Regions from separate parts of the Mesobacillus jeotgali genome, predicted to be linked through region 1. Evidence: riboswitches for the same ligand, from Rfam matches in the RefSeq annotation. Region 1 holds a riboswitch; each other region holds the start of a gene.

Region 1 (7,419 bases):
ACCCCAAAAGGCGCAGCTGCCTGCGCCTCTATAGAATACCATGTTTTGCCTATTAAATAGTATGTGTTTCTTTATTTTTGAACTCTTTTTCGAGCTGGGCAATCCTGCTGTCAATTGTATTGCGATTATAGCTGTTATTCACTTTCTCCTCAAGCTGGTCAAGATAGTTTTCCATGTCTGCGAATTTTGAATAGGCTTTATCGGAGTAAGCCCCGTTATCGAGCACCTGATCCATTCTATGGTGGGCGCGAGTAACATTTTCCCGGCCCATCAGTTCAAGTCTGCGGATGTGCATGTCTTTTAACTTATGGTTCATCTCTTCATACTTCCGCTCAAGCTCGAGCTGCTGTTTGACCGCATTTTCCATCGCTTCCTTCAGCCTTGCTCCGCGCTCCTCATATTGTGCCTGCTCCCTGCCGGCAAACTCCTGGAGATCCGTTTCACCTGCTCTCATTGCCACCTCGGATTGATACTTTCGTTTTTCGGCCATTTCAAGTGCTTGCTGATGTTCGCGGGCAAACTGTTCCTTCAACTGTCCCTGGCGCTCAAGCAGCTTTCTGACCTTTTCTGTTTCTGCTTCACATTCGCGAAGATACTGATTCAACAGCGCGATTGGATTTTTCTTTTCCTTCTGGTCAAGCGCCTCGTGAAGATCTGCCATTACTGTGTTTTTGATTCTTGTTAATAGATTTGCCATTTACTTTCTCTCCTTTTGATATGGATGATTTTATTTGTTATTCAATTGTGCCCATTGCTTTTCGAAGTTGACGAAAGGATCGTTGTCTTCGCGAATCACATCTTCTTTTTTATCCCAGTTCTTGTATACAAGGTACAGGACATACGCAGCTGCGATTCCCAGGATTGCCGGGACGTTAGAAGCTGTCGCCATCAGGATGATGAAGCCGGCGATTCCCCAGCCAATCTTTGCGGCGGTAGAATCTGTCTTTAAAAATTGCTTGACGACGAAGTAAAGCACCAGCAAGCTGACTCCAAGCCCGACTAGCGGACCTAGATTCGAAATCAACACCATGGCAGCAATGAAGCCGGCAACCAGTAAACCAAATTTTTTCATGTTCAATTCCTCCTTATCTCTTATGATTACATCTTACCTTTCTGGCAAAAATTCAATAACGTGCCTGAGCTTGATTTTGCAGTAGGACCTGAGGCTTAGACGGGGACCGGACCCGGCGATTCACCAGACCTTATGTCGCGGAAATCTCTGAGAGGATAATGTATAGTTTTCCGAGAAGGTTAACGAAAAGCATCTATAAAAAATAACCCAGTGGCTATTCACTGGGTTATTTCGGTCTATATTTATTTTGCGATGAACATTTGCGTCCAATAGTGGCCATAATTGCCTCCGGTCGCATGCCCGACACCAATATGGGTGTACGCTGGGCTAAGGATGTTCTTCCGGTGACCTGGGCTGTTCATCCAGGATTGTACTACTTCATTTGGAGTTCTCTGGCCGGCTGCAATGTTTTCGGCAGCGCTTCGGTAATTGACTCCAAAGTTCTTCATCATCGTGAAGGGACTGCCGTATGTAGGACTGGTATGGGAGAAATAATTTTTGTCTCTCATATCTGCTGATTTATATCTGGCGACCCTTGAGAGCTGCCAGTCAGCAGCAAGGGGCTTCAGGCCATTCTTGGCGCGTTCCTGGTTTGTCAGCTGGATCACCTGGCTTTCGATACTCTTTGCTGCCCTTAATGTAGGGATATTTACCCTCTGGCCAGGATAAATCAAATTCGGATTATTAAACTGTGGGTTGGCAGCGATGATTTCCGAAAGGCCAACCTGGTATCTGACTGAAATTTTCCAAAGAGTGTCCCCGGGCTGTACTGTATGGACTTGCTGTGCAGACGAAATAGTCGGAATAGCCATTACCATTAATAGCAGAGCTAAGATTATTTTCTTGAACATTTTCAATCCTCCTCACCTGATAGGATGAGAATAATCCAAGAATTTATACTTTATTATTTTTTCACAAGAAAACATCACAGGAACGGTGCATATAGATTAATCAAGGGAGGAATGCGAATTATGGGCTATCTTTGGGTGATGACCATTGGTTTTGTCATTTGTCTCGGTATAATCGGCGGCATGTTGATGTTCTTCATCACATCAGCTTTCAATTACGATGACGCCAGTCGGATTGATTTGTTGGATACGGAGAGAAAGAGTAAGTCGTAGAATGCCAAAAGGCTGCCAGAATGATCTGGCAGCCTGTTTATATGGCCTCATTATTAAAAGTCGCGTGTGTTATCAAAACGAGTGTTTGCAGGGTTGTCCGAAGTAAGCGGTGCATCAACCGGGTCGTTAGTTCTTGTTCCATCAACGGCTGTAGTACCATTATTCAGGCCAACTCTGTTTTCGTCGCGCTCGACAACAACTAGAATCTTGCCTTCTTTGACATAGCCTTCGTAGCGTTCTGCTTCATCTTCCGGAATACCCATACCAATCAGTGCTCCAGCCAAACCGCCAGCACCTGCGCCTACTGCAGCACCTGTCAGTGTTGCAGCGATTGGGCCCGCAGCTACGATTGGACCTATTCCAGGGATCGCAAGTGCGCCGATGCCTGCCAATAATCCAGTAAGGCCGCCCAATACGCCGCCTGTTGCCGCACCTGCAGCAAGACCTTCCTCAGTCTTTGTACCGGTTGCTTCGTTAACATCGTGAACTTCATCTTCGTTCTTACTGATAACAGAAATGTCATCGGTTGAGTATCCCTGTCTTTTCAGGTCCTCAACAGCCTGGATTGCGTCTTGCTCATTATCATATACTCCAACAAGATGTTTTTCATGTTCAAACATAATAAAAGCCTCCTTTAGACGAGTAGTCCTTTTAAAAATACCCGCACACAGGAGGCGTAAACCTTATGTCGAAAGATTAAATGGACATTCTTTATTTGTTCATCCAAGGTTGATTTTCGTAAGCGGAGAATTTCCGGCTATTTTATCTTGATGGCTCAATGAGGCTGAAATAAGTGGAGATATTCAGTTTATAGGAACTCGAATACCATATTACTTCCCTGCTGCTTCCAATGCTGCCTCAAATTGCTCGATGATGTCATCGGCATTTTCGATCCCAACCGAAATCCTGACCAGTCGATACGTAATGCCAAGCTCTGCCTGAGCCTCTGGCGGAAGTGCACGATGGGAGGTTTTCAGCGGATGGGAGACTGTCGTCTCAACTCCCGCAAGTGTAGGTACTATTTTTACCCAACCAAGCGATTTGAAAAATTTGTCTGTATCCACGTGTTCCGCCAACTCAATACTTACAATGGCACCAAAACCTTTTTCACCTTCTGAAAATGGATAATATACCTTTGAAACATTCTGATGTTCCTTTAGACTGTCTGCAAGCAGCCTGGCATTCTCGGATTGAGCTTTCATTCTTAAAGCAAGAGTCTTTAACCCTCTGCAAGTCAGCCACGCTTCAAACGGGCTGAGGTTCGCACCAAGATTCACGATTCTTGCACGCGCTTCTGCTATTAATTCCTTCTTGCCAACGACAACACCAGAGGTAACATCACTGTGACCGCCGATGTATTTCGTGGCACTGTGGACGACAAGATCGGCTCCCAGCAAAAACGGACGGACATGAAGCGGTGTAGCGAACGTATTATCAACTAATACAGTAAGATTTCTTTTCTTAGCCAGCGCAATGACTTCCTCCAATTTTTCAACACGAAGGAGCGGATTCGTGATGGACTCGGTGTAAAGAAGTTTCGTATTGGATTTAATGGCCTGCTCTACATTTTCCAGGTCTGCAAACGAGACAAACGTCGTTTCGATTCCGAAGCGTTCCAATTCAGCTTTCAGCATATGAAAACTGCCGCCATAAACATCATCAGCCGCAACAATATGATCGCCATTCTTCACCACTGCCAGGACACCAGCTAAAATCGCAGCCAAACCAGATGATGCCGCTACCCCGTCTTCAGCATATTCTAGCACTGCAACTGATTGACCGAGTTCATCGGTATTAGGGTTTCCGACTCTTGAATATAAATAATTTCCCTCTCCCTGATAAAAGCCCTCAAGCTCATCAAGGTCATTAAAGGTAAATGCTGATGTCTGGTAAATCGGTGTTGCCTTGCTCTTTATTCCCGCTTGCTTGTTATGTATGGAATGAATTACTTCCGTTTCAAATTTTTTCGTCATTTTGTCACCTGCTTTTAGAATTTGTAGTATGGAAAAAATAATCATAAAAAACCTCTCCAAATAAGGAGAGGTTACAGTTCAATCAGCCTCACTTATCTTCAGACTGCAATCTTCAGGAATTAGCACCTTTCATTATGAAAGAAGGTTGCCGGGCTTCACAGGGCCTGTCCCTCCGCCGCTCTGGATAAGAGGTATTTCGGGTTTAAAAATAGTTTAGATAGCTGAAGTATATCAGCATCGATGGTTTATCGTCAATGACAGTTCACTTACTGAAAACACTGGATTCAAGCTTAAAAACAGCTTATAAATTTCCAGCTCAATCTTCCGGATCGCTATCAAGCAGGTCCCAAGGCGTGATCACGCCAATTGGCTTTCCATGGCGGTCTCCCGTTTCCGTAATGATGACTGCCTGCAGCTTCTTGCCTCTTGTATGGTAACGCTCGAATAATTCTTCAATATGATACAGTGATGCATCCTCATCCACAAAGGTCACAAAGTAATTTTTCCCCTTCGTCAATAGTTCTTTGACACGGACGTCCTCGAAATGGACCACACTGTCGGAAAAATGCTTCGCCATCCACTGGATGATTTCCGTTGAAGTCAGCAAGGCAACATACTTATCATCCTTGTCGTAGACAGGGAATCTTGTAAAATCAAACTTATTGATCACTTTCAGCACATCTTTAAGATAAGCATCTTCATAATAATAAAACACCGGGCTGGTCGCGATTGATAATGCCGTCTGCGGCTTCTCAAACTCCCTGGCGATTTCCTCGATCCGTTCGACCACCTCAATATGCGGCTCGGCAATATAATAATCTGCGTTCACTCGTTCATGGACAATCGCATTGCGTAGCTTGGCAAACTGATGCAGCTCACTTTTATATTTACGAACCAGTGAATGATTTTTATACCCAGAGTACAGCAGTTCGACGAACGCATCGCTGTCCGTTCCCTTTACCATTTCCTTCAACGCTTTGTGAATCCTGTTAAAGGCCGTCTCGAACTTGCCGGATTGCTCCTTATGCTTTACTTCCTGGTCTTCTGGAGTTTTCGCTCCAGAGTCAGGATTTTTATTTGATGAATTCTTACCAGTTTCATTTCCACCCTTTTTCCCATTGCCGTTTATCGATTGATTGGAGGCTGGTTTGCCATTTTCTTTACCGTTGTGGGATGGATTTGAGGCTGGTTTGCCATTCTTAGATTGATTTGAAGCTGGTTTAACATTTTCTTTACCGTTCTTGGATGGATCGGAAGATGTGTTTCCATTGCCATTGCCTGCCTGTTGGTTGGCAGACTTGCTTTTATCATTTTTTGAATGGTTGGAAGAAGAGTTGCCATTCTCTCTTTTTGATTGATATGATGGCTTCCCATTTTCGCTTCCTTTATTGCCATCCTGCTTTTGATTTCTCTCATCAACCCGCTTCAATCTGTTTTCCTCTTTCTCCTGCGGTCTAGGATTGGTATTCATATATGACTTTCTTTTATTTTTACCAGTCTGATGATTCATCTTATTTTTTGAACCTGACTGGTTATTTGATTTATGTTTAGCTTGAGTATTGTTAGCCAAAATAGCCCCTCCGTAATTTCAAATAACTTCCCCTTCTCATTACCCCAATTACCGCTTTCACTAATCATGGATATATAATGAAAAAATACCAGCTTGCTTTAATGTTTGATACAATAAGTATAGTACATACCTTACTAATTAATAGTAGAATTTTTTATAGAAAAGGGTTTGATATTTAGTGGCAGCAACGAAGAAAAAAAGAATAGTCAAAGAGGTCACACAGCTTGTGACGATCACAATCGGGGCGATTATCGCGGCATTCGGGCTCGATTTGTTCCTTGTTCCTAACGCGATCCTTGACGGTGGGGTCATCGGTCTATCAATCATCGCAGCGGAACTGACGAACATATCGATGAGTATATTCCTGATTGTGTTTAACCTTCCTTTCCTGTATATCGGATATCGGAGAATGGGCTTAAAATTCACGCTTCGCACCTTGTATGGGGTCATTATTTTATCGGGAGCGACTGCTTATTTACACCATTTCGAACCTGTGACGGATGATTTATTTTTAGCAACGATCATCGGCGCGGTCATCCTTGGAACAGGGGTCGGTCTGGTCATCCGGGCAGGCGGCGCACTGGACGGAACAGAAATCATCGCCATCCTTGTCAGCAAAAAGCGCACCGTCTCTGTCGGGCAGATCGTCATGGTCATGAACTTATTCATCTTCATTTTAGCCGCCCTGCTCGTGTTCAGCTGGGAAACGGCCATGTACTCCATCATCACCTATTTCATTGCCTTCAAGATGATCGACGTCGTTGTCGAAGGCATGGAAGAGCTAAAATCAGTCACGATCATTTCCGATGTTCCTGAAGAAATCGCCGAAGCATTACTAAAGCAATTAGGCCGGGGGATGACCTATATCCAGGGCCAAGGTGTTTTTTCAAACGAGCCGAAAAAAATCATCTACACCATCGTTAGCCGAATCGAGTTGTCCACACTGCGCTCAGTTGTCGATGAAATTGATCCAAATGCGCTTGTCGCCATAGAAAATGTCGCCGACGTTTCAGGAAGCAACTTTGATAAGAGCGGCGGGCATTGATTCGACTTGATGGATGAGCAGTTGGTCGATAAATCCTGAAATGTGGTCGAAATAATTTAAAATCCGCCAATATAATTCGAAATGTGGTCGAATAATTTTAAAATGTGGTCGAATAAACTATTTTTTCGCCAATAAGTTTTTGATTAGGCTTTGTCTACGCTTGTTTCTCATGTAGTGTTTGGTATTTTCACCAGATTTTTTCCGATATTTTGTGTTTTTAATGTAAAAAGTGCCCTAGCGAGGAATCGCCGGGGCACTTTGCTGTTAATCAATCGGATTATTGAACTTCTTCTCTTTCTGTCCGGTTGTGAACTCGACTAGTTCTTCGGGTGTGTTGTTGCCTTTTTTCTTGTTGTTGTTGCGCTGGGCATTTCCGTTGCCGAGCTTTTGTCTACCCATTCTACCTCGCTCCTTTTAATGGATTCATGAAGTAGTATGGATTTTTTCTTCGGCGTTTATTCTAAGTTCAGGCGCCCTCCGAACGTTGGTTGCCTGCTCGTAAGCATAGGCAAGCCTGATCAGCAATGGTTCGCTGAAGGCGGTTCCCGAGAAGGTGATCCCGACTGGCTCTCCATCTTCAGTAAAAGCAGTCGGGACCGTAACGGATGGGTATCCTGCTTTAGAGCCGATTGTCGATC
Region 2 (7,419 bases), 1.8 Mb from region 1:
TGCTGCAAGATAAATGATTGCTGACCAACCAAGTTCTTTCCATATATCCGATAGAATGACGATCGCCCAGAAGTTATCAGGTGAAGCAAGGAAATTCGTACGTTCGCTGATCAACCCTAAACCAAGCAGGATATCATTTAAGACACCGATATCTGCCAGCCATGTTGTCAAAATCCCTCCAAGTACAACCCATGAAATGAAGTGTGGCAAGTAAGAGATCGTTTGAACCGCTTTCTTTAGCTTCATTGATGTAAGTTCATTAAGCAAAAGAGCAAAAATGATTGGAAGCGGGAACCCGATAATTAGTTTGATCAAGCTGATTCCCAGTGTATTTTTCAGGACAATCCAGAAGTTCTCATCCTGCAGGAATTCCTTGAACTGCATCAATCCTACCCATGGTGCTTCTGAGATCGTTTTGATAATGCTGTATTCCTTGAAAGCGATGATCAACCCATACATCGGGATATAGTTGAAGATGAACATCCACACTACTCCGAGAAGCGCCATCGTTTGCAAATACTTTTGAGAAATGATTGTCTTTTTGATTTTTTTGTATTTTTCCTTTTTTGTAGGCTCTACCATTATGGTGTCACTGACTTGTTGTTCGACTGGCTGTTGAATCTTGACTTCCATTTCTTCACCACCTTAGTTGCTTTGTCTTTCTTGTACCTTAATCATAAAAAAAAGGGCTTACATTTATAAGCCATGGAATTTTGCTTATGGTACCAATTTTTTAGTTTTAGGTTTATTGAGTAAAATATTGATACCATCGTGTTGGTATCGTTTACAAAAAGGGCAGGATTATGACAATGCGGCCATATAACGGATCCTGCATATATGCTCCTCAAACCTAAAGGATGGATTTTCATAACTAAAAAGGATAATCTAATCGTAGAGTTTTTTAAATCGAAGCTAATGGAAAGGAATATATTATGATTGCGAAAACAGAGGAAGATTTTAACGGCTTGAAAGAAATTGGCAGGATTGTCGGCTTGATACGTGATGAATTGGTCCAAAAGACCATACCTGGAATTACCACCAAGGAACTTGATGAAATCGCGGGTGCCATGTTTGAGCAGCATGGTGCGATTTCTGCGCCAAAGGGTGAGTACAATTTTCCAGGGTACACATGCATCAGTGTGAATGAAGAAGTAGCCCATGGAATTCCGGGAAGCCGCGTCATCCAAGAAGGCGATATTGTGAATATCGACGTTTCCGGATCGAAAAATGGATATTTCGCTGATACCGGCATCTCATTTGTCGTTGGCAAAGGGGATCCAATTTTAACGAAGATATGCGAAACAGCCGTCGAGGCGTTTGAAGCAGGTCTGAAAAAGGCGAAACCCGGATCGAAGAAAAGCGGACTAGGTAAAGCAGTTATCGCAACTGCGAGAAAGAACGGCCTGACAGTCATCAAGAATTTGACCGGACACGGGATTGGACGAACAATCCATGAGGCACCCGATCATATCTACAACTATCATGAGCCATGGGATGACGAGCTTTTAAAGGATGGAATGGTCATCGCTTTTGAGCCATTCATCTCAACTCGTGAGGAAGAAGTCTTCCAAAATGAAAACGATGAATGGACATATGTAACAGAAAACAGCTTTGTCGCTCAATGTGAGCATACAATCATCCTTACGAAGAATGGGCCGATTGTCATTACTCGATAGAGCTTTTTTCTCGATTGAAACCCTTGCTGCTGCAGGGGTTTCTCTTTTTTTGCCTGACCCCCCTGGCAGTTCATACTATATTCCTATTTTTCGTATTGCTAAAAAAAATCCAACAAAATGATTGACACTTTTTCTATGACACAGTAAAGTAATAAACAAGATTTACAACTCAATATTCGTTACTTCTTATCAAGAGAGGTTGAGGGACTGGCCCTATGACACCTCGGCAGCGGACTCCTTTGGAGGACTGTGCCAAATCCAGCAAGCATGAGCTTGACAGATAAGAAGAGGCCGACTTTTCATTTGATGTCCTCTTCTTTCTGAAGGGGACTTTTTGTTTTTTACAAATATCCCCACTTTAAAATTTCATATCGATACTTTCTTATCAAGAGAGGCGGAGGGACTGGCCCTATGAAGCCTCGGCAGCGGACTCACATTGAGGACTGTGCCAAATCCAGCAAGCATGAGCTTGGGAGATAAGAAGAGATATTGTCCAGCATTCGTTGCGGCATGCCCTCTTCCTGTTTCCGGGAAGAGTTTTTTTTATGCCCTAAAAAGGAGGAAAACAATGATTACGTTTGAGAAAGTGGAAAAAGTTTATGAAAGCCGCGGAAACAAGGTAGCGGCACTGAATGGAATTGATTTGGAAATCAAAGAAGGAGAAATATTCGGAGTCATTGGTTTCAGCGGTGCAGGAAAAAGTTCATTGATCCGCTGCGTAAACCTACTGGAACGGCCAACATCAGGCAGGGTGATTGTGGATGGCTGCGATATGACTTCCCTTTCAGTAAAAGAAGTCAGGGAGATAAAAAAGAATATCGGCATGGTATTCCAGCATTTCAATCTTTTAAACTCGAAAACTGTTTTTGATAATGTTGCGATGCCGCTCATTCTCGCAAAACTTCCAAAAGACAAAATAAAAGAAAGGGTGTATCAGCTCCTCGACTTTGTCGGCCTGGCTGATAAAGCAGACAATTATCCAGACCAGCTTTCAGGCGGCCAGAAGCAGCGTATCGGAATAGCCCGGGCACTGGCAACTCAGCCGAAAATCCTGCTCTGTGACGAAGCGACTTCTGCCCTTGACCCGCAGACAACCAGTTCCATCCTGCAGCTTTTGAAAAAAATCAACAAGGAGTACAACATTACGATTTTAATCATTACCCATGAAATGTCCGTCATCAGGGAAATTTGCGACAGAGTTGCTGTCATCGAGGATGGCAGAATCATCGAAGAAGACACTGTCTTCAGTGTTTTTTCAGCTCCTAAAACAGAAACAGCAAGAAATTTCATCAGCACCATCATGAATGACAGTATTCCTGATTCCGTGTACAGGATTATTGAAGGAAATTCAGGGCTGCATAAGGTATTCCGGATCAACTTTGTCGGTGAGTCAGCCGGTCAGCCGCTTCTTTCTCAGCTTTCTAAGAAATTCGATATCAATGTCAATGTTCTCTTCGGCAATATCACAGAGCTTCAGGGCATTCCATTCGGTAACCTGATTGTCGAGTTCCAGGGCAGTGATAAAGAAATTTTGAGGGCTCTTAATTTTATCGATCAACAAAAAGTAAGCATAAAGGAAGTGACAGCAAATGCTAGTTAATTCAGAGCAAATCATCCAAGCCTTAATTGAAACACTGCAAATGGTTGCATTCTCTCTCCTGTTTTCGGCAGTTCTGGGGGTGCCACTGGGAATTGCGCTTGTGGTCACACGGAAAGGCCATTTACTAGAAAACGCACCTATTTTCAATGTACTCAACAGCGTCATCAACGTCTTCCGCTCTGTGCCATTCATCATCCTGCTGGTTGCCATCATCCCGCTGACCCGGTTGATTGTTGGCACGTCGATTGGTACAGCCGCAGCTGTCGTCCCGCTCGTCTTCTATGCAGGTCCGTATATTGCCAGATTGGTAGAGAATTCCCTGCTCGAAGTGGATCCTGGCGTGATTGAGGCAGCCGAATCAATGGGAGCCACGCCCTGGCAGATTGTTTTCAAATTCATTCTTCCCGAAGCGATGAGCTCGCTGATCCTCGCATTTACGATTGCGACTGTTGGATTGATCGGTGCATCAGCAATGGCCGGGGCAATCGGCGGCGGCGGACTGGGCGACCTGGCGATTACATATGGCTACCAGCGATTTGATACCCAGACGATGTTCATCACAGTCGGCATCTTGATTGTAATGGTTCAGGGGCTTCAATCCCTTGGAAATATATCAGCTAAAAAAATCAGAAGAAGATAACCAGGAGGAAACCAAAATGAAAAAACTTTTATTAGCTTTGATTGTACTTAGTCTAGCAGTAATCAGCAGCGCATGCTCCAGCTCTTCATCATCAGCGAAAGGCGGAGAAACCGTCAAAGTGAAACTTGGAGTCAGCGGCACCGATCACCGAGTATGGGATTTTGTCGCCAAAAAGGCAGAAAAAGAAGGAATTGAAGTCGAAATCGTCACTTTCTCTGATTATGTCCAGCCAAACCTGGCCCTTGCAGAAGGTGAATTGGATGCAAACTCATTCCAGACCGTTTCCTATTTTGACGCTTTTATCAAGGAACATAATCTTGACCTTGTACCAATCGCAACGACACAGATTGCACCAATGGGTATTTATTCAGATAAATATAAAGACGTAAAAGACATCCCTGAAGGCGGGAAGATTGCCCTTGCAAATGAAGCTACGAACATGGGAAGAGGACTTCTTTTACTTCAGGAAGCTGGGTTGATCAAGCTTGAGGACGGCTTCGATGGCATTGGCTCCCTCGATAAAATCGTTGAAAATCCGAAGAATCTTGAACTTGTTACGCTTGTTGCCGGCCAGACTCCAAGGGTAATGCCAGATGTAGCAGCATCCATCATCAACAACGGAATCGCAGTCGATGCAGGACTTACACCAAAGAAGGATGCGATCTTTCTTGAGAGTGCAACGGCCACTCCATATATCAACATCATTGCAGTCCGCGAAGAAGATAAAGACAATGAAACTTTGAAAAGATTGGCTGAACTCTACCAACAGGATGACACAAAGGAGTTCATCGAGAAAGAGTACAAAGGAAATACACTACCTACATTTGTTCCGCTTAGCGAGATTGGGTGGTAGGTTAATAGGCTGAACGGCAATTTATAAAACGGAAGGGATATCAGACAGGCTCTGCACCCTTCCTCTCACTTTAAAAAATTGAGGAGGATTCAGGATGACAACACCAATAAAAACACTTCAGGAGTTAAAGGAAATTATTACAGGTAACGTTGAGCTTAATAAGGAGCTTTACTTATCGGCCAGTCATGATATCCATGAAAGACCGGAGATCGGTAATGAAGAATTTTTCGCCTCTGCACGGCTTATCAAGATTTTAGAGGATGAGGGTTTTGAAGTAGAAAAGGCCGTAGCGGGACATGAAACCGCCTTTGTTGCACGGAAAAAATCTGAAAAAGATGGACCATCTATCGCCTTTCTGGCAGAATATGATGCTCTTCCGGGGTTAGGCCATGCTTGCGGCCATAATATCATTGGCACGACAAGTGTTGCCGCAGCGATCGCACTAAGCAAAGTGCTCGATGAGACTGGCGGTGAAGCAGTCGTTTTTGGAACGCCTGCCGAGGAGGGCGGCCCAAACGGAAGCGCTAAAGGAAGTTTTGTAAAGCATGGCCTAGTTGAGGGAATTCATGCGGCATTGATGCTGCACCCTTCCGGACAAACAAGGTTGACTACGTCTTCCCTTGCTGTTGATCCACTTGACTTTGAATTTATCGGCAAACCAGCCCATGCGGCCGCATCGCCTCATGAAGGTATCAATGCATTGGATGCGGTGATTCAGCTTTTCAATGGCATCAATGCATTGAGACAGCAGTTGACTGATGACGTACGAATCCATGGAATCATCACTCATGGAGGTGATGCACCAAACATCATTCCTGAATACGCAAAAGCACGATTCTTCATACGGGCTGCAACACGGAGCGGATTAAATGAAGTGACCCGCCGCGTCAAAGCAATTGCAGAGGGTGCAGCCCTGGCAACTGGTGCTGAGCTGAATGTTATTGCCTTCCAAAATGAAGTTGATAATCTTCTATTAAATGATCGATATAATGAGGTTTTTAAAAATGTTATCGAAGACCTTGGGGAGACAGTTGCAACTGATGAAAGGGACGGAATTGGCTCAACCGATGCCGGCAATATCAGCCAGGTGGTGCCAACCATCCACCCTTATATCAAAATTGGACCGGATAATCTTGTTGCCCACACTGTTCCATTCCGGGAAGCAGCCGCTTCTCAGCAGGGAGATGAAGCCTTGCTTAAAGGAGCTAAAGCACTCGCTTTGACAGCTTTTCAATTAATCACAGACCAGGAGTTATTAAAAGATATAAAAGCAGAATTCGAGATTAGAAAAGCTGCGGAAAATAATTAGTATACATTTACCTCATATAAGAACCCTTGCACAACCGCAAGGGTTCTTTATTTAATGCTCGAAGTCAGCATCCATGATTGTAACTAAACTCATACAAAAAAACAGAAGCAAGTCTACTTCTGTGCTTTTGATCCTGCCAAACTGATTAAGAAATCGATTGCTTCCATTTCTTCTCTTGTCAAATACCGTCCCAATTCCGGATTCTTCAAAATGGCTTCTGCTTGTTCGATCGTCATATGATTCTCTCCTGAACTAAAATTCATCCTTCTATACTATCGGTTGAGAAGAGCAGTTTTTTAACAGACACTAACATATCAAAATTTCGCGTGTGAATAACTATATTCCCTGAATAAAGCCATCGGCTGATTTAAACACCAAACTGCTTTCCTTCTATTCAAAAAATACTAAAAACTTAATTGACTTGTGAAGAGTTAGTATATATAGTAGTGTGTATTATTCTTCTTTTGGGTTGGTTTTGAAGCTGGGCTATATTCTCTTGTGATAGATTGAACAAGCTTTTACTCTATTTCCAATACTTGGAGTTCCCTTTCCTATTTTTAAGGTTTTATCTAAATTTCTCCTAGTCCACCTAAAGAAGTACTTGAACCAGAAATTCACAACAACAAGAAGAGGAGACAAGTTATATGCAGCAAAAAATTTCGTTTTCAACTTATGCCCTGATTGGGACCATGCTATTTGGGATGTACTTTGGAGCGGGGAATTTGATTTTCCCTATTCAACTAGGACAGCTGGCAGGCACGAACTTCTGGCCTGCATTGATCGGCTTCCTGGTAACAGCCATCGGCCTCCCTTTTTTAGGCATATTGGCGATTGGCCTTTCGGGAAGCACTGGCCTGCGTGATTTAGCCAGCAGAGTGCATCCTGTTTTCGGCATCGGCTTTGCGACAGTTCTTTATTTGACGATTGGACCCTTTTTCGCAATTCCACGGACTGCAACTGTCCCGTTCGTTGTTGGGTTTGAACCCTACATTGCTCCAGGACAAGCTGGTTTGTGGCTGGGAATTTTCAGTTTCGTTTTCTTTGTCATCGTTTACTTTTTTTCACTGCATCCTGCGAAGGTGATGGACTACATTGGAAAATATCTGACACCTGCTTTTCTCGTTTTTCTATTTATATTAATTGGGATCTCTGTAATGAAGCCAATGGGCAGTTTTGGGGAACCGAGCGGTGCTTATGCAGATTTAGCTTTTATCACAGGATTCAAAGAAGGCTATAATACAATGGATGCCCTTGCATCCCTGGCATTCGGGATTGTTGTCATCAATGCCATTAAAGGGCAAGGAATTACCACCACGAAAGAAATTGCCAGGGCTACATTGA
Region 3 (7,419 bases), 1.2 Mb from region 1:
ATTTGCTGGCTTTAATACCAATAGTTTTATTACCTTTACTACTGTTGTTGTTAAGAAAAAAGAAACAGACTGTAAAAGCTGAAAAATTCCTTTCCCAGCATATACTGAAGAAAGAATAAAATTATTTTGAAGGCCGTATCTTTTCTCTCCCTCCAGCCGTTTAAGGGGCAGAGAGGTTCAAAGGAGTGAACAGGATGTCGATCGACAAGCTCAGGAAATTGAAAACAGCAGAGGATACCGGGGTAATGGACCATTATCATAGCCTAAAGAGATACTGTCGGTTTCTAACGCAGAACAGCTGGGATGGTGATGACCTCGTGCAAGAAGTGTCGCTTAAGGCGATTCGCCATTATGAGGCATCCCAGATCAGCTCTGCATTGTTGAAAAAAATAGCTTATAACCATTGGGTTGATACGGTCAGGAAGCACAGCCGCGAGATAACGGGTATCCCGGAGGATCTCGAATCTTTCACTCAAGGCAATGTAATGGATACAGTCGAGATGGTCATGTCCAAATTGACGCCGAAGCAGGCAGTGATTTTTATCCTGAAGGAAGCATTTCGTTTTCAATCACGGGAAATTGCTGAGCTGATGGGGACAACAGACATGGCTGTTAAAGCTGCACTCCACCGGGCAAGAAAGAGGGTTGAACGTGATAATACTTGCCTGTGTGAAGTGGATCAGGAACTGGACGACGAGGAAGCAAAGCTGCTGTCAGACCTGCTATGCGAATCTCTTCAGTCTGAAGATCCGACTGTTTTGCTTGAAAATATCCAGCAAATCCCAGCGCTTGCTCCGTGTTCACCGGAAATGTCTCTGCACTCCCGTTCACCTCTCTCTACTTTCAAAATGGCTGCGTAAGCAGGAAAGGGAGGAACAAAGTGAGTACAATTCCTTATGTCATAGAACAATCCAACCGCGGGGAGCGTTCATACGATATTTATTCAAGGCTGTTAAAAGACAGGATCATCATGCTTGGAGATGAAATCAATGACCAGGTGGCAAACAGCGTTATTGCTCAGCTTCTGTTTCTTGAAGCAGATAATCCTGAAAAGGATATCTCCATCTATATTAATAGTCCTGGAGGTTCAACCACAGCGGGATTCGCTATTTTTGATACGATGGAATACATCAAGCCGGATATCAGCACAATCTGTATCGGAATGGCCGCATCGTTTGGAGCCATGCTGCTGCTTGCGGGAACAAAAGGAAAACGATTTGCATTGCCTAACAGCGAAATCATGATTCATCAGCCGCTGGGCGGTGCAAGGGGCCAGGCAACGGAGATCGAAATTTCAGCCAAACGAATTCTGAAGCTGCGAGATCATGTGAATCAGATTATATCCGAGAGAACAGGGCAGCCAGTGGAAAAAATCGCAAAGGATACTGACCGGGATTATTTCATGAGTGCCGAGGAGGCGCTTGGATATGGAATCATCGACAAAATAATCACACGAACTTAGTAGAGAGCTGCCCTGGGCAGCTCTTTTTGTTTGCCTGTTTATTGCGGTTCTAACATATCCGGATACCCAAAATTCCCAACTGGTATTAAATCGTTGTTAACTGATATTAAAAGGCTTTCAACTGGTATTAAAAATGATTAAACTGGTATAAAATCTTCGCTAACTGGTATTATCCGCAAAAGAAAGCATAATCAAATACTGGTAAGTGGGCATACGTGCTCATTTTTATTTTTTTCTAGAACTGATCAAACGAAACTGCTATAATCGAATTTATATTTTAAAAATTCAGATGAATCAACCTCAACGAAAACATCATGAATGAATGAACAGTAAAGGGGAATGTCCATGAAAATCTACGGATCAGAAAAGATTAGAAAAATGACATCCAGTATTTTTCAGGAAGTGGTTGACCGTAAGCAGGCGGCCTTGATGAATGGAAAAGATGTGATTGACCTGAGTATTGGGAGTCCGGATTTTGGACCGCCTGCTTTTGTCATGGAGGAACTTGCTAAGCATTCGGTGGATCCGGGGAAGTATGGATATACACTTAAGGGAATTAGTGAATTTAACGAGGCGGTAAAATATTTTTACCATCAGCGTTATTCGGTTGAACTGGAAGCAGAAAGCGAAGTCCTGCAGCTGATGGGCTCGCAGGATGGGCTTGCACATCTTGCAACTGCAATTATTGATCCTGGTGATTATGTACTTGTTCCTGATCCAGGGTATCCAATCTATGAAGCGAGCGTTACCATCGCAGGCGGAACGATTTATCCTATGCCTTTGCTGGAGGAAAATAAATTCCTGCCTCAACTTAATGAGATTCCTCTGGAAATTTTACAAAAAACAAAGATGATGATCTTAAGCTATCCGGGTAATCCTGTCACTGCACTTGCTGACACCAGTTTTTTTGAACAGGTAATCGAATTTGCCAAAGTACATAATATCCTGGTCGTACATGATTTCGCCTATTCTGAATTGGTTTATGATAAGAACCCGCAAATCAGTTTCTTATCCGTACCTGGTGCAAAGGAAGTTGGTGTAGAGTTCAATTCACTCTCTAAAACTTTCAATATGGCAGGCTGCCGCATAGGCTACGTTGCTGGAAACTCACAGGTTATCAATATTCTTGCTTCCTTTAAATCACATATCGATTACGGCATCTTTTACCCAATCCAAAAAGCAGCGATTGCAGCACTTACTTCTGATTATTCTTTCCTGAAAGATCAGTTAAAGCAGTATGAAGCGCGGCGGGATGCTTTGGTATCTGGATTTCGGGACAGCGGATGGGAAGTGGCTAATTCTCCGGCAACGATGTTTGTGTGGGCTAAAATTCCTGCAGGCTGGAAATCCCGCGATTTTGCCTTCAAGCTAATTGATGAAGAAGGGATTGCCGTCGTTCCTGGTGATGCTTTTGGCAAACAAGGCGAAGGGTACGTCAGAATCGCTATGGTTCAGCCTCCAGAAAGACTAATAGAGGCATCACAGCGGGTAAATAAATTTCTCTCAGGGTTTCCGGTTGAAATATAAAAATATTTCGATAAACGAATTGACTTTTGTTTGAATTTAGAATATTATCACTTTATTAAACTAAAATTTAATACATGATGTCTTCTTATCAAGAGAGGTGGAGGGAAAGGCCCTGCGAAACCTCGGCAACAGGTTCTGAAAGAATACTGTGCCAATTCCTGCGGACAATTTTGTCTGAAAGATGAGAAGAGAGTATTATATGGCTCTCTTCTTCAAGAAGGGAGCTTTTTGTGTTTAGGAGGCTTATTTATAAGTCTCTAGTGTTTTTCTAATAAAACCAACTTATCGGGTTGGTTAAGTTGAGTTTAAATGAGCAGAGGAGAGATTGTGATGAAGTATGGATTTTGGCTGCCGATATTTGGCGGATGGTTAAGGAATGTTGAGGATGAAAACATGCCGCCTACCTTTGATTATGCAAAGCAGGTGATTCAGTCAGCAGAAGAGTGGGGCTACTCAACTACTTTAATCGCAGAATTGTATCTTAATGATATCAAAGGCCCCGAGCATGACTCCCTAGAAGCCTGGACAACAGCTGCCACTTTGGCTTCTGTTACTGAAAAAATCGAGATCATGTCTGCTGTTAGGCCAGGTTTCCACAATCCTGCAGTCACAGCAAAGATGGCGGCAAACATAGACCAAATCAGCAACGGGCGATTTACCCTTAATGTTGTATCTGCGTGGTGGGAGGAAGAAGCGCGTCAGTACGGCGGGATTTTTACCGAACATGATGAAAGATATGAGCGGACTACGGAGTTCATTGATGTACTCAAGGGACTTTGGAGTGAAGATAGCTTCTCTTATGAAGGGAAGTTTTATCAGCTCAAGAATACGAAGCTGTTTCCGAAACCAGTACAGCGTCCAAATCCGATTCTGTATGCCGGCGGGGAAAGTCCAAAGGGGAAACAGACCATTGTTGAAAAATGTGATGCCTATGTCATGCATGGCGGAACAGTAGAGGAAATTGAACAGAAAATAACCGATATGAAAAATCGCAGAGCGGCTACGTTAAATCCAGAACTGTCGGAGTTCGGAATGGCTGCCTATGTCATTTGCCGCGAAACTGAAGAAGAGGCATTTGCAGAATTGGAACGCATCACGACAGTTAAAGAATCAAGTGCCTATGCGGGTTTTAAGGATTTCACAAGCAAATCCCAGCTTGAACAGCAAATCCAGCTTCAGGATTACTCGGTATCAAACCGTGGACTGCGGCCAAATTTAGTAGGGACACCAGAACAAATCGCCGAGCGGATTTTACAGTACGAAGAAGCCGGTTTAGGATTACTATTACTGCAATTCTCGCCGCAGCTCGAGGAAATGGAACGTTTCGCAAAGCTGGTAATGCCGCTCGTTGAGGCAAAAAGAAAGCAAGCGATTGTATAATCTATCTTAAACTAAGGAGAGGAAGAAATTGAGTAAAGTATACATCATTCATGAAAATAGCGAATGGACCATCCATTTAACAAAGCGGCTGGAGGAGCTGGGCATACCTTTTGAGGAATGGCATTTGGACGAAGGCCTGCTGGATTTATCGAAGGAACCGCCAGAAGGTATTTTTTATAGCAGGATGAGCGCTTCCTCTCACACAAGAGGCCATCGCTTTGCCCCTGAATATACAGCACAGGTTCTATCATGGCTGGAGAACCACGGCAGGAAGGTATACAACGGATCCCGTGCGCTGGAACTAGAGGTAAGCAAGGTCAAGCAATATCTTGAGCTGGCCAAGCATGGAGTAAGGACTCCGAGAACGATTGCGACTGTCGGTAGTAAACAGCTATTAGAAGCAGCGAAGGAATTTGAAGGGAAATCATTTATAACAAAGCACAATCGGGCAGGAAAGGGACTTGGGGTACAGCTTTTTCAATCGATTGAAGCATTGAAGTCCTATGTAGAGGGAGCTTCTTTCGAAGAGCCGGTTGACGGTGTCACGCTGATTCAGGAATATATCCATTCCCCGGAGAGCTATATTACCAGATGCGAGTTTGTCGGCGGCCAATTTGTTTATGCGGTGAAAGTCGATACTTCGGAAGGCTTTGAATTGTGCCCGGCTGATGCCTGCCAGATTGGAGACCTGTTTTGCCCGGTAGGTGAAGAGGTTGAAGAAAAGCCGAAATTCCAGGTGATTGAAGGCTTTAATGATCCCATTATTGAAAAATATCAGAGAGTACTAGAAGAAAATAATATCCATGTTGCCGGAATTGAATTCATCAGAAACGAGGCAGGTGAAATATACACTTACGATATCAATACAAATACGAATTATAATTCAGATGCAGAAGCAAAGGCAGGGAAATTTGGCATGCTTGAGCTGGCAAAGTTTTTAGGAGAAGAGCTGGCTGCGGAGTATGGGGCAGTGACAAGATAAGCAGGGAATCCCCCTGCTTTTTTTTTCTGAGGTAAAATGTGATAATCTATAATTAACAAAAGATGGAATTATACTACGGGAGATTAAGAGAAATGAATAGTCGTGTATAAAAATAAACTGAGTGCCGATTGTGAAAGTTGTTTTGGTTTATGCTGCGTGGCTTTGCCATATGCAAAATCAGCAGACTTTGCTTTTGATAAAGCTGGCGGGGTGCCTTGTACGAATTTGCTGAAAGATTTCCGCTGCGGGATTCATAACAAATTGAGGGATGAAGGCTTCAAAGGATGTACTGTCTACGAATGCTTCGGTGCCGGACAAAAGGTTTCGCAGGTAACCTATAGGGGGCTGGACTGGCGAGCTCAGCCAGGAACGCAGAAGGAGATGTTTGATGTTTTCCCGATCATGCAGCAGCTCCATGAAATGCTGTGTTACTTGGATGAAGCTATGGAATTAGAGGCGGCTAAACCATTATATGAACATCTTCTAGCAATTTATGAAAAAACAGAACAGCTTACTAATCTTGAAGCAGACGAGATTCTTAGTTTGGATATTCCTGCACATCGAGCAGATGTCAACGAGCTGCTCTTAAAAACAAGTGACTTGGTACGTTCGAGAGTGAAAAATAGAAAGCAGCAGAGAGGGAAGAACCTATTTGGCGCGAAATTGAAAGGAGCAAATCTTAAAGGAGCCGATTTACGCGGCGCACTGTTAATTGCTGCAGATCTTAAGGGAGCTGACATGAGGGTGTGTGACTTTATCGGTGCAGATTTGAGGGACGCTGACTTAAGCGGGGCAAATCTTGAAGGGAGCTTTTTCCTGACTCAGGCTCAAATTAACTCAGCAAAAGGAAATGCAGAAACCAAGCTACCTTCGTCGCTAGAAAGGCCAAAGCATTGGTGAGTTAAAAAGGAGGAATTAAAACTGACTGCTTTTATAATCTTGGTTGGAAGTATTTTCAGTGTCCTGGCGGTGGGCTTTGGAGCAAACGTTTCGAAAAATAAGAAATAATGTTAGTTTATTTTTAGAATTTATGTAAATTTGTGGTATGGCAAGAGAGTAAAAACTCTTGCTGGGCAAGAGTTTATGAGTATAAGCCTATATTGGTCTTAAGCTTTTTCCTTACCGCTTAGTAAAAGCAGGAATGTCCATTCAATACAAAACAGGGTGAAGCCTATAATGAAATCCAATGTTTTATCTCGCATTTTCGCCAACTCCTTGAAGAGGATTACAGGCTAATTATACGCGTACAACAAGGATTTAAGCTGGCAAGAAAGTGAGAAATAAATGAACAAAACAAGGATAATATGTGAACGAAACAACGGGCCATCTAACTGAGGGCCCGTTGTTTGAAATGTACAATTAAAACGAGGCGTTTTACCAGGTATCGCCGCGCTCTTTTTTCAGTTCTTTCATTTTCTCCACCCAGTCGTCGACTCTTTGCCTGATTTCCTTGCTCTCGGTGTCTGCTTTTTCGCGATTGGTTTTGCTCATGGCGTAATGGAGTTCTTTCATCGCTTCACTGCGTTCAAAGCCCCAATCTCTTAACTGCGAATATTGTTCATCGCTGATCCAGCCATTCTCGGACATGATAGCGGCTGCGTCGATGATTCGGTGTGCTTCCTTTCTTCCGACGGTCCATAACTCAAGAGGGTACTTTTCTGCGACTTTGTATTCTGCAACCATATCCCATCCGTCTGGCGCCATCGTAAATGCAAATGCCAGGTCGAGGGTGGAAGGGAGCCACTCGTACTGGATTGTATTTTTCAATTCCTCAGGGTTGTCAGCTTTGAAGTATTCCCCGTTTCCGGCTTCAGCAACTGCCTTTAACTGATTCTCTGTTTCACCATCTACATCGAATCCGATGATGTTCACCGTACTTTCAGCATTCTTGGCCACCAGATCCTTGCTGGCCCCGACAGGATCACCCTCACAGGTTTCTGCTCCGTCACTGACAATATATATTGTTGTGTTGCCATCATAGCTGCTGCTCATCTCTGCGGCCTTTTGGATGGCACCTGCAAGTGGGGTCCAGCCTTTGCTATCAAAGGAATCGACCGCTCCGTGGAAT

The links. A riboswitch is a leader RNA that binds a small molecule or an ion and turns the genes downstream of it on or off. The one in region 1 is predicted to bind S-adenosylmethionine.
Region 2: linked by a shared signal. The riboswitch ahead of FOF60_RS19715 (methionine ABC transporter ATP-binding protein) and the one ahead of FOF60_RS03985 (trans-sulfuration enzyme family protein) in region 1 are both predicted to bind S-adenosylmethionine.
Region 3: linked by a shared signal. The riboswitch ahead of FOF60_RS10090 (LLM class flavin-dependent oxidoreductase) and the one ahead of FOF60_RS03985 (trans-sulfuration enzyme family protein) in region 1 are both predicted to bind S-adenosylmethionine.

The regions. Positions count from the first base shown of each region.
Region 1 is NZ_CP109811.1:792,797-800,215, reverse strand. Features, by position in the region: gene FOF60_RS04010 (PspA/IM30 family protein) at 53-697, opposite strand; gene FOF60_RS04005 (lmo0954 family membrane protein) at 728-1,072, opposite strand; gene safA (SafA/ExsA family spore coat assembly protein) at 1,315-1,923, opposite strand; gene FOF60_RS03995 (hypothetical protein) at 2,044-2,193, shown strand; gene FOF60_RS03990 (YflT domain-containing protein) at 2,247-2,813, opposite strand; gene FOF60_RS03985 (trans-sulfuration enzyme family protein) at 3,024-4,166, opposite strand; SAM riboswitch class I at 4,256-4,357, opposite strand; gene FOF60_RS03980 (CBS domain-containing protein) at 4,483-5,736, opposite strand; gene FOF60_RS03975 (YitT family protein) at 5,915-6,781, shown strand; gene FOF60_RS03970 (hypothetical protein) at 7,046-7,180, opposite strand; gene FOF60_RS03965 (amidase family protein) at 7,205-7,419, opposite strand, start outside.
Region 2 is NZ_CP109811.1:3,846,978-3,854,396, forward strand. Features, by position in the region: gene FOF60_RS19705 (ABC transporter permease) at 1-582, opposite strand, end outside; gene map (type I methionyl aminopeptidase) at 933-1,676, shown strand; SAM riboswitch class I at 1,860-1,963, shown strand; SAM riboswitch class I at 2,056-2,159, shown strand; gene FOF60_RS19715 (methionine ABC transporter ATP-binding protein) at 2,245-3,276, shown strand; gene FOF60_RS19720 (methionine ABC transporter permease) at 3,266-3,916, shown strand; gene FOF60_RS19725 (MetQ/NlpA family ABC transporter substrate-binding protein) at 3,933-4,769, shown strand; gene FOF60_RS19730 (M20 family metallopeptidase) at 4,864-6,078, shown strand; gene FOF60_RS19735 (hypothetical protein) at 6,192-6,314, opposite strand; gene brnQ (branched-chain amino acid transport system II carrier protein) at 6,723-7,419, shown strand, end outside.
Region 3 is NZ_CP109811.1:2,012,755-2,020,173, forward strand. Features, by position in the region: gene FOF60_RS10075 (sigma-70 family RNA polymerase sigma factor) at 195-860, shown strand; gene clpP (ATP-dependent Clp endopeptidase proteolytic subunit ClpP) at 881-1,462, shown strand; gene FOF60_RS10085 (LL-diaminopimelate aminotransferase) at 1,808-2,989, shown strand; SAM riboswitch class I at 3,072-3,177, shown strand; gene FOF60_RS10090 (LLM class flavin-dependent oxidoreductase) at 3,320-4,369, shown strand; gene FOF60_RS10095 (ATP-grasp domain-containing protein) at 4,398-5,351, shown strand; gene FOF60_RS10100 (pentapeptide repeat-containing protein) at 5,448-6,251, shown strand; gene FOF60_RS10105 (VWA domain-containing protein) at 6,726-7,419, opposite strand, start outside.